DNA from 2 places in the Paraburkholderia largidicola genome. Region 1 is predicted to be linked to the other one. Evidence: riboswitches for the same ligand, from Rfam matches in the RefSeq annotation. Region 1 holds a riboswitch; the other holds the start of a gene.
What was found. Region 1 has a riboswitch for cobalamin ahead of cobA (uroporphyrinogen-III C-methyltransferase). Riboswitches for the same ligand answer to the same signal wherever they lie in the genome.
Positions count from the first base shown of each region.

Region 1 (4,381 bases):
ATCGGTTTTGTTGAGGATCACGAGATCGGCGGCCGACAGCTGGTCTTCGAAAAGCTCATGCAGCGGCGATTCGTGATCGAGATTCGGATCGGCCTTGCGCAACTGGTCGACGGCGACGGGGTCTTCGGCGAATTGCCCGCTCGCAACGGCCGGACCGTCGACCACCGTCACGACGGCATCGACGGTGAAGCTGTTCTTGATGGACGGCCAGTTGAACGCCTGCACGAGCGGCTTCGGCAGCGCGAGGCCCGACGTTTCGATCAGCACGTGATCGATCTGCGCGCGCCGCTCCACCAGTTGCTCCATCACGGGGAAGAACTCTTCCTGCACGGTGCAGCACAGGCAACCGTTGGCAAGCTCGTACAGCTGGCCTTCCGTCTCGTTGCCGTCTTCGTCGCAACCGATGCCGCAGCCCTTGAGGATCTCGCCGTCGATGCCGAGTTCGCCGAACTCGTTGACGATCACCGCGATGCGCAAACCGCCCGCGTGCTGAAGAATGTGACGCATCAACGTCGTTTTGCCGCTGCCGAGAAAGCCCGTGACGATCGTCACCGGAATCTTGCGCATCTGTGTCTGCATGGTGGCTCCGTAGCGCGAAATGCGTTCGAGTGACCTCGAAGTCGCGCGCCATCCGGCAAGCGATACGAGGTCAAAATGATGCACGGGGACGAAAACAGCGCCGCATGAGCTTCGCGGCCCGACGAAACGGGCGCGAAACCGCATTGCAACGCATGAGGAATCGTGAACGCAGTGCCGCATCCCCGCAGCATGGCGTCGTTTTCTCGGGCCGGTATCCGGGCTGATGAAAGCGCCGCCTCTCCTTCCCGCGCGAGCGTTTTCGCGCAGTGGATTGTTTGCATGGGCCGCTATTGGACGCACATGCAGCGAGGCCGGCTCTGCATCGTCTTCGCGATGCCTTCACCTACCGTTGCGGGGAGCAGCATAGTTTGACCGGCGCCTGTGCGCACAGCCTGCTATTTCCCGTTTAACTGCGCGCGCAGAGAGCGCGCGCGAGCACCAGAGTGCGTGCGAGTTTAGGCCCCGCGGCAGGTAGCGTCAAGGAGAGACGACGGCACACGGCGCGCCGTATGCCGTCGTTCGATTGCGTGGGGTTCGCTAAGGGGGACGTCCGCCCGCTGCCGCCCTGCGACAGCCGCGGAAATGCGCAACTCAGTGCACAGCGCCTTGCGGCGTGACGTCGATAGCGGTTGCCGATACGAAAACCGCGTGGATCGTGTCGCCGACGTGCAGGTTCTTCAGGTCGAAATCCGGCGTGACTCTGATGACCTGCGTCTCGTAGACGCCGCGCAATGTGAGCAGGCGTTTGGCCGGGTCGATCTTCTGTACAGTGGACAGCGTTTCGACCTGATGCACCGCATCCCGGCCGTCCGGACCTTTCAGGGTCACCTGAGCATCGACGCGCTCACGGATGCCCTTGCCGGCGGGGTCCACCTTCTCGGCCTGGACGAGCAGCGCGTTCTTGTACAGCACATCGACCTTGTCGCCCACGCGAAGCTTGTCGAACCCAGCCATTTTTCCATCCACCTGCATCGTGACCTCGATGCCGTCTTCGCCCTTCAGGGTGACCGTGCGAGCACCTGCGTCGATCGCGATGATGCGCGCCTTCAGGTGTACGGGCGGCGCAGCTTCCACGAGCGCATCCGCGGCCTTGGCGAGCGAGTCCGCAGCCTGCGCCGAAGTCGCCGTCAGCGCGGCTGCCAGCATGAGCGACGCGATCGTTGCTAATTTCATTTTGATGTTCTCCCTAGGGTTAATCTGCCTGTTAGCCGGCAGATGCAGTCAAAATCGGCGACCAAGACTTGTCGATACCGATTGGGGTGAAATTTCATTAGTTATCCGATGTTTCAAACCGGAAAAACCTGACATTTCGCCTCCGGCCACTATAAAGGACCACCCTTGGGCTTTGCCACCAATACGGTTTGAAAATACTTTTCGAACTTCTCGAAACATGGCGAGGACCGCCATCGGGCAAGGGCGTTGAAAAACCCCGCGCCGCCCGCCTGCAGGAGCCGGTGTGCTATCGTATTGGCGCATCTGGTGCCCCGCAGGCTCGACGGCTGGCGGGGTTAAACGGGAAACAGGGAAGCGCCTCTCCATCGCAGCCGCAACGCGCGCGAAACGCGAAGGCGCCAAGCCTGTGCTGTCCCCGCAACGGTCACACGGTGAGCGGAACGAAGCATGTTCCGCGCAGTGCGTTCAAGGCCACTGCCTGTCATCCGCAGGTGGGAAGGCGAACGCGATGAGCCGTCAGCCCGGATACCGGCCAGACGCAAGGGGGCGACAACATGATCGCCATTCGCTGGAACCGCGGGAAACGGATACCAGCGCCCACGCGAGACGCAAGCCCAAGCAACGGCAGCCGTCGCGCGTCACACGCAACATCGCATGACCAGTCACAATCACGCGCCCGCCCGTGCAGCGGCGCTCTCCCCGTCATGAGCCGCGCCTGGCTGATCGGCGCCGGCCCCGGCGACGTCGAACTGCTGACGCTCAAAGCCGCGCGCACGCTCGCGCTGGCCGACGTCGTGCTGGTCGACGATCTCGTCAATCCCGAGGTCCTGCAGTTCGCGCGCGCAGACGCGCAGGTCGTCCATGTCGGCAAGCGCGGCGGCCAGCAATCCACACCCCAACCCGAAATCGTCGCGATGATGCTCGATCATCTGCGCGCGGGCCGCAGCGTCGCGCGGCTCAAAGGCGGCGACCCGTTCGTGTTTGGCCGCGGCGGCGAAGAGCAACAGGCACTGCAGGCCGCGGGCATCCACGTCGAAATCATCAGCGGAATCACGGCGGGCATCGCCGCGCCCGCTGCGATCGGCATTCCCGTCACGCATCGCGATCACGCGCAGGGTGTGATCTTCGTCACCGGCCACGGCGCGGGCGAACACGAAGCGGACTGGCGCGCGCTCGTCGCCACGCACATGACGCTCGTCATCTACATGGGCATGCGGCGGCTCAACGAAATCGTCGACGCGCTGCTGCACGCCGGCATGCCGCCCGACACGCCTTGCGCCGCGATCGAATCGGCGACGCGCCCCGAGCAGCGCCATGTCCGCGCGACGCTCAGCGAATTCGTGCAACGCGTCGCGGACGCGCAGCTCGGGTCGCCGTCGATCGTCGTGATCGGCGGCGTCGCGTCGCTGGCTGCACCCGTCGATGCGATGCTCGCGCCATGACGGCGCTGATTGCAGGCATCGGTTGCCGGCGCGGCGCATCGGCCGAACAGATCGAAGCGGCCGTGCGTGGAGCACTTGGCAGCGCGCTGCCGTTTTCTGCGCTGATCGCGATTGCCTCGGTCGATACGAAAGCCGACGAGCGGGGACTCGTCGCATTCTGCGCGCGGCACGCGCTGCCGTTACGAACCTTCACGCGCGAAGCGATCGCCGCGCTCGACACACCGATCGACGCATCGCGGCACGTGCGCGCGCATCTCGGCATCGACGGCGTCTGCGAACCGTGCGCGCTGCTCGCCGCGCAAGGCGGCGAACTGCTCGTGCGCAAACAGGCGCAAGACGGCGTGACTGTCGCCATCGCGTGCGCTGCCGCACACCCTCATTCCAACGACACAACCAGAATCAAGGAACATCGATGAAGACCGATCCCGAATCGCATGCACGCATGACGCAGCGCCGCCGCGAAGGCCACGAGAAGAAGCAGGCGCAGGCCAACGTCGAGAAGGGGCTGCTGATCGTCAATACCGGCACGGGCAAGGGCAAGTCGACGGCGGCGTTCGGCATGGCCGTGCGCGTGCTCGGCCACGGCATGAAGCTCGGCGTCGTGCAGTTCATCAAGGGCGCGCTGCATACGTCCGAGCGCGACTTCCTCGGCGCGCAGGCGAATTGCGATTTCGTCACGATGGGCGACGGCTACACCTGGAACACGCAGGACCGCGAGGCCGACATGGCGACGGCGCGCAAGGGCTGGAACGAGGCACGCCGCATGATCGAAAGCGGCGAATACCAGATGGTGATTCTCGACGAGTTGAATACCGTGCTGAAGTACGAATACCTTCCGCTCGAAGAAGTCCTCGCTGTCGTGAACGCGCGGCCGGAGATGCTGCACGTCGTCATCACGGGGCGCCATGCGCCCGACGCGTTGATCGACGCCGCCGATCTCGTCACCGAGATGCGCATCGTCAAGCATCCGTACCGCGAGCAGCATGTGAAAGCGCAACGCGGCGTGGAGTTCTGAGCGATGCCCGCGTGCCCCGCTCTCTTCATCAGCGCGCCGGCGTCGGGTCAGGGCAAGACCACCGTCACGGCGGCGCTCGCGCGGCATCATCGGCGGATGGGGCGTGAGGTTCGCGTGTTCAAGACGGGCCCGGATTTTCTGGACCCGATGATTCTCGCGCGCGCGAGCGGCG
Region 1 covers NZ_AP023175.1:253,568-257,948, reverse strand. Annotated here, with positions in the region: gene cobW (cobalamin biosynthesis protein CobW) at 1-579, opposite strand, end outside; cobalamin riboswitch at 769-1,037, opposite strand; gene PPGU16_RS17880 (hypothetical protein) at 1,171-1,752, opposite strand; cobalamin riboswitch at 2,040-2,303, shown strand; gene cobA (uroporphyrinogen-III C-methyltransferase) at 2,457-3,194, shown strand; gene PPGU16_RS17870 (cobalamin biosynthesis protein) at 3,191-3,610, shown strand; gene cobO (cob(I)yrinic acid a,c-diamide adenosyltransferase) at 3,607-4,209, shown strand; gene PPGU16_RS17860 (cobyrinic acid a,c-diamide synthase CobB) at 4,213-4,381, shown strand, end outside.

Region 2 (4,381 bases), on a different replicon from region 1:
CTGGTTCCCGAGTGAATACTCGAATGTCACGCGGACTCGCGTATTCATCACGCACGCACTCGCGTACTCACGCAGCACGCTTCGCAAGCTGCTTCGTGATGAACGCCCATTCAGCCTCCGTCACGGGCGTGATCGACAGGCGGTTGCCCTTCGCGAGCACGCGCATGTCGGCAAGCTCGGGATGCTCGCGCAACGCGGCGAGCGGGATCAGTTTGATCTTCTTCTTGAACACGACATCGATGAGCGTCCAGCGCGGCGTTTCCTGCGACGACTTCTCGTCGTAGTACGGGCTCTTCGCATCGAACTGGGTCGGGTCTGGGTAGGGCGTCGACGACACTTCGGCGATGCCCGCAATGCCCGGCTCAGGGCAACTGGAGTGATAGAACAACACGCCGTCGCCGATCTTCATGATGTCGCGCATGAAGTTGCGCGCCTGGTAATTGCGCACGCCCGTCCAGGGCAGCGTGCGTTGCGGGGCATTCGCGAGATCGTCGATGCTCGCTTCGTCCGGTTCGGACTTCATCAGCCAGTAGCGCATGAGTCGGATTGAACGTGAGATAGAAGGAAGTCTTCGTCGAACAGTCGGGTTCAAACGTCTTGCAACATGCCGCGTGCCATCAGGCCGCAAAGCGCACGCACAAAGAAAAACGGCATCGGACAAAGTCCGATGCCGTTCGTATAGGTCCCCGCCTTAGCCGCTAGGCCGGCATCCTGAACCTGAGGTTCAGAATTGGTCGCAGTTAGCAGCACTTCGGGTACATCAGACAGAGTGACGCGCACACCCGTGCTACAAATTTCCGCAACCGTGCACATAGCATTGGTTCAAGGAATATATGACCTTGGCGAACCAGGCAGGGAAGCTTTAAAACGTTTGCTCTACAACATGGGCCCGACCGCAAACCAATCAAGCCCACCAGAATTTTCTTTACTGCACGCTGCCGTACTGTTGGATCACAGTGCCCAGCTGCTCATTCATCTGGTGCATTGTACGCCGGATTTCTTCGGCGGGAAATGATTCTCCGTGTCGCACGCTGGCTTGCAGCCTAAGCAGTTCCGATGCCAGCGACAATGCCGCCATCACGGCGATACGATCCTGACCGCGCACGTTGCTGTTGGCGCGGATCTTCGACATCTCGGCGTCGACACGCGCCACCGCTTCGAGCAGCGCCGCTTCCGTTTCCGGCGAGCAGGCGAGACGATAGGGCTGGCCGAGGATCGACACTTCGATCTGCTTCGTGGTCATGCGTTTTCTCCGTGGCGGGTCGCGTCGTTGTTCGCGTCGTGATTGGCCTGCGCCTGCTGCTCGGGCGCGAGGAGATCGAGTTGATTGTCGGGCTCATGACCGCGAGCGCGCGGCAACTTCTCGAGGATGGCGTTCAGACGTACCTGGGCATCGTCGATCTTCGCGGACAGCGCATCGCGCTCCGCTTGCAACGCGGCGCGTTCTTCGCGAGTCTGTTCGAGTTCTACGCGGGTGGCTTCGCATTCGGCGCGCGCTTGTGCGAGCTGTTCTTCGAGTGCGAGGCGCGCTTCGTTATAGCGCTGGCTGATCTCGATCAGCCGGCCGATGTTCTGTGACAGTGTTTCGAGTTCGGTGAGCATGTGCTGCGTCCTCTAAAGACATGGCATTCTAGCGCGGAATGTCGCACGCTCGGGCATTTGTCTCGTTTCGAGACGTAACAGTAGCGCTTTAACGCCGCATTATCCAGGTGTCTCGTCGCGATTCACACATTTTCACCCTTAAAACAGGGACTTTTTTAACAGTCCGTCATCGAAGTCGATGCGATGCCTCGCGTTCTTGACGCGTGTGTGCGCCACTTCTACACTTGCGGCACTCTGGTGCCCGCGCGCGGTATCGCGCCGCGCGCAGTTAAACGGGAAGCAGGGAGCGAAGTCCGCCCGGACGAGCCAACCTGCGCTGTCCTCGCAACGGTACAACGACCGCAGTTCCTGCAGGTCGACCCATGCACGCGTCGAGCCATCCATGAGAGCCGATGCCGTGCGAAGCGCCACTGCGCATGATGCGTGGGAAGGCGGGTCGGCCAGTCGTCAGCCCGGATACCGGCCGGAGGCAAGGAGCGTATCGCTCCTTGTACAGGCATCGGCCCACGAGGAGCGGGCCGCGCACAGGCCCACAGGACTCTTTCGATGCTCACCTCCGTGTTTGTCCACCCGGCGTTTTCGCGTCCGGTGTTTCCGCGTTTGCTGTGTCCGCATGTCAGGCGCGCGCCGCTTGCCGCGCTTGCCGTCATCGCCTTCGCTGCAGTCCCGTTCGCTGCAAGTGCGCAGCCAGCCGACGAGGCGAACCCATCCGCCACATCCACGGATCGATCGGACAATGGCCCGACCGATACTTCGTCAAAGACAATCCCCACGACTTTGTCGCCCATCGTCGTCACGGCGGACCGCCGCGCGCAGCGACTCGCCGACGCGATTCCGCAGACCACGCTGTTCGACGCGCAGGACATCGCGGACAACAGCGCGCGCGACTTGCCGGGGCTGCTGCAGTTCGCGCCCGGCGCGCAGGTCGTGCGCAACGGCGGGCCGGGCGCGACCTCGAGTCTGTTTTTGCGCGGCGCGTCGGCGACGCAATCGCTCGTGCTGATCGACGGCGTGCGCGTCGATTCGGTGAGCCAGGGCAACGCGCAACTCGAGCAGATTCCGCTCGATCAGATCGATCACGTCGAAGTGGTCAACGGCAACGTGTCGGCGCTGTATGGATCGGGTGCGATCGGCGGCGTGGTGCAGGTGTTCACGAAGGATGGCGGCAACCATCCGCCGCGTTTTCACTTCGACGTCGAGTACGGCAGCTATCACACGCAGCGCCAGGCGGCGGGCGTCGACGGCGCGCTCGACAAGGACGGCCGCACGACCTTCAGCGTCACGCTCGCGCGTGCGAAGACGGACGGTTTCTCGTCGATCGACCCGGCGCTCGCGCCCGTCAATCCGAACGCCAACGGCTACTTCAACGAGAGCGTGAGCGCGTCGCTGCGTCACAAGCTCAACGACCAGTGGGACATCGGTCTGCGCTACTTCCAGTCGAACGGCAACGACAGCTTCGACAATCCCTTCGGCCTGCCCACCGATCTCAACAACCTGCACAGCAAGGTGCAGACAGCCTCGGCGTTCGCGAACGGCAAGCTCACCGACGGGTGGACGACACGCTTCGTCGTCGCGACGGGTAACGATCGCAGCAACACGTCGCTCAATGGCGACTATCTGTATCGCTACGATTCGGACAACCGGCAGTACACGTGGCAAAACGATTTCACGTTTGCGCGCGATCAAAAGCTGCAACTGGGCTACGAGCATCTCGACCAGACGCTCGACTCGAACCAGTACAGCGCGCCCGATCGTCACGTGAACTCGGTGTTTGCGGGCTATACGGGGCGCTTCGGCAACAGCCAGATCCAGGCGAACCTGCGACGCGACCAGTACTCGGATTTCGGCGGAGCCAACAGTTACTATCTGGGCTATGGCTACGACTTCAACGAGCACTGGAAGGTGACTGCAAGCTGGTCCGATGCGTTTCGCGCGCCGAGCTTCAACGATCTGTACTACCCGTATAGCGGCAATCCGCTGATCCAGCCGGAGCACAGCCATTCCGTCGAAGCCGCGTTGCAGTACGCGTCCGATGCGCTCGGCCTGATGAAGCTCACGGCATTCCAGACGCGCTACACGAACCTGATCGACTATGTGCAGACCACGCCTGGGATCTTCGTGGCGGAGAACGTGGGGCATGCGAAAGTGCAGGGCATCGAAGGATCGTGGCAGGGCCATGTCGGCAAGACCGACGTGCGCGCGGCCGTGACGTTCCAGAATCCCGTCGATGAAGACACGCATACCGATCTGAATCGTCGCGCGCGGCATTTCGCTTCGTTCGCGGCGAACCGTAATATCGGCAACTGGCGGGTGGGCGGCGAATGGCTCGTGAGCGGCGAGCGTGACGACAGCGGCACGGCGCTTGGCGGTTATGGCATCGTGAACCTGTCGGCGCGCTACAACGTCACGAAGGCGTGGTACGTGGCCGCGCAAATCCAGAATCTCTTCGACAAGGACTATGAACTCGCCTACACGTATAACACGCCAAGGCGTGGCGCCTACATCACCGTCGGCTGGCAGCAGCAATAACGCGCGATGAACGGCCTCGTGCAACGTCAGCCGATCCACATCGCGCGAGGCATGAGCGCGAAGCGCGCGCTCGCCATCTGGACGGCGCTCGCCGTCGCGGCGCTCGCGGTCTTCGTGGCGTCGCTTGCGCTCGGGAGCGTGAGCGTCGCGCCGACGCGCGTATTCGACGCATTGCTGCCGTCGGCTGACGCATCGTCCGATCTCGCCGTGCAGATCGTGCGCACACTGCGCCTGCCGCGCGCGCTCGCCG
Region 2 covers NZ_AP023174.1:2,756,739-2,761,119, reverse strand. Annotated here, with positions in the region: gene PPGU16_RS12285 (EVE domain-containing protein) at 68-538, opposite strand; RNA gene ssrS (6S RNA) at 680-861, opposite strand; gene PPGU16_RS12275 (cell division protein ZapA) at 926-1,243, opposite strand; gene PPGU16_RS12270 (hypothetical protein) at 1,240-1,602, opposite strand; cobalamin riboswitch at 1,821-2,084, shown strand; gene PPGU16_RS12265 (TonB-dependent receptor domain-containing protein) at 2,149-4,131, shown strand; gene PPGU16_RS12260 (FecCD family ABC transporter permease) at 4,138-4,381, shown strand, end outside.
Region 2: linked by a shared signal. The riboswitch ahead of PPGU16_RS12265 (TonB-dependent receptor domain-containing protein) and the one ahead of cobA (uroporphyrinogen-III C-methyltransferase) in region 1 are both predicted to bind cobalamin.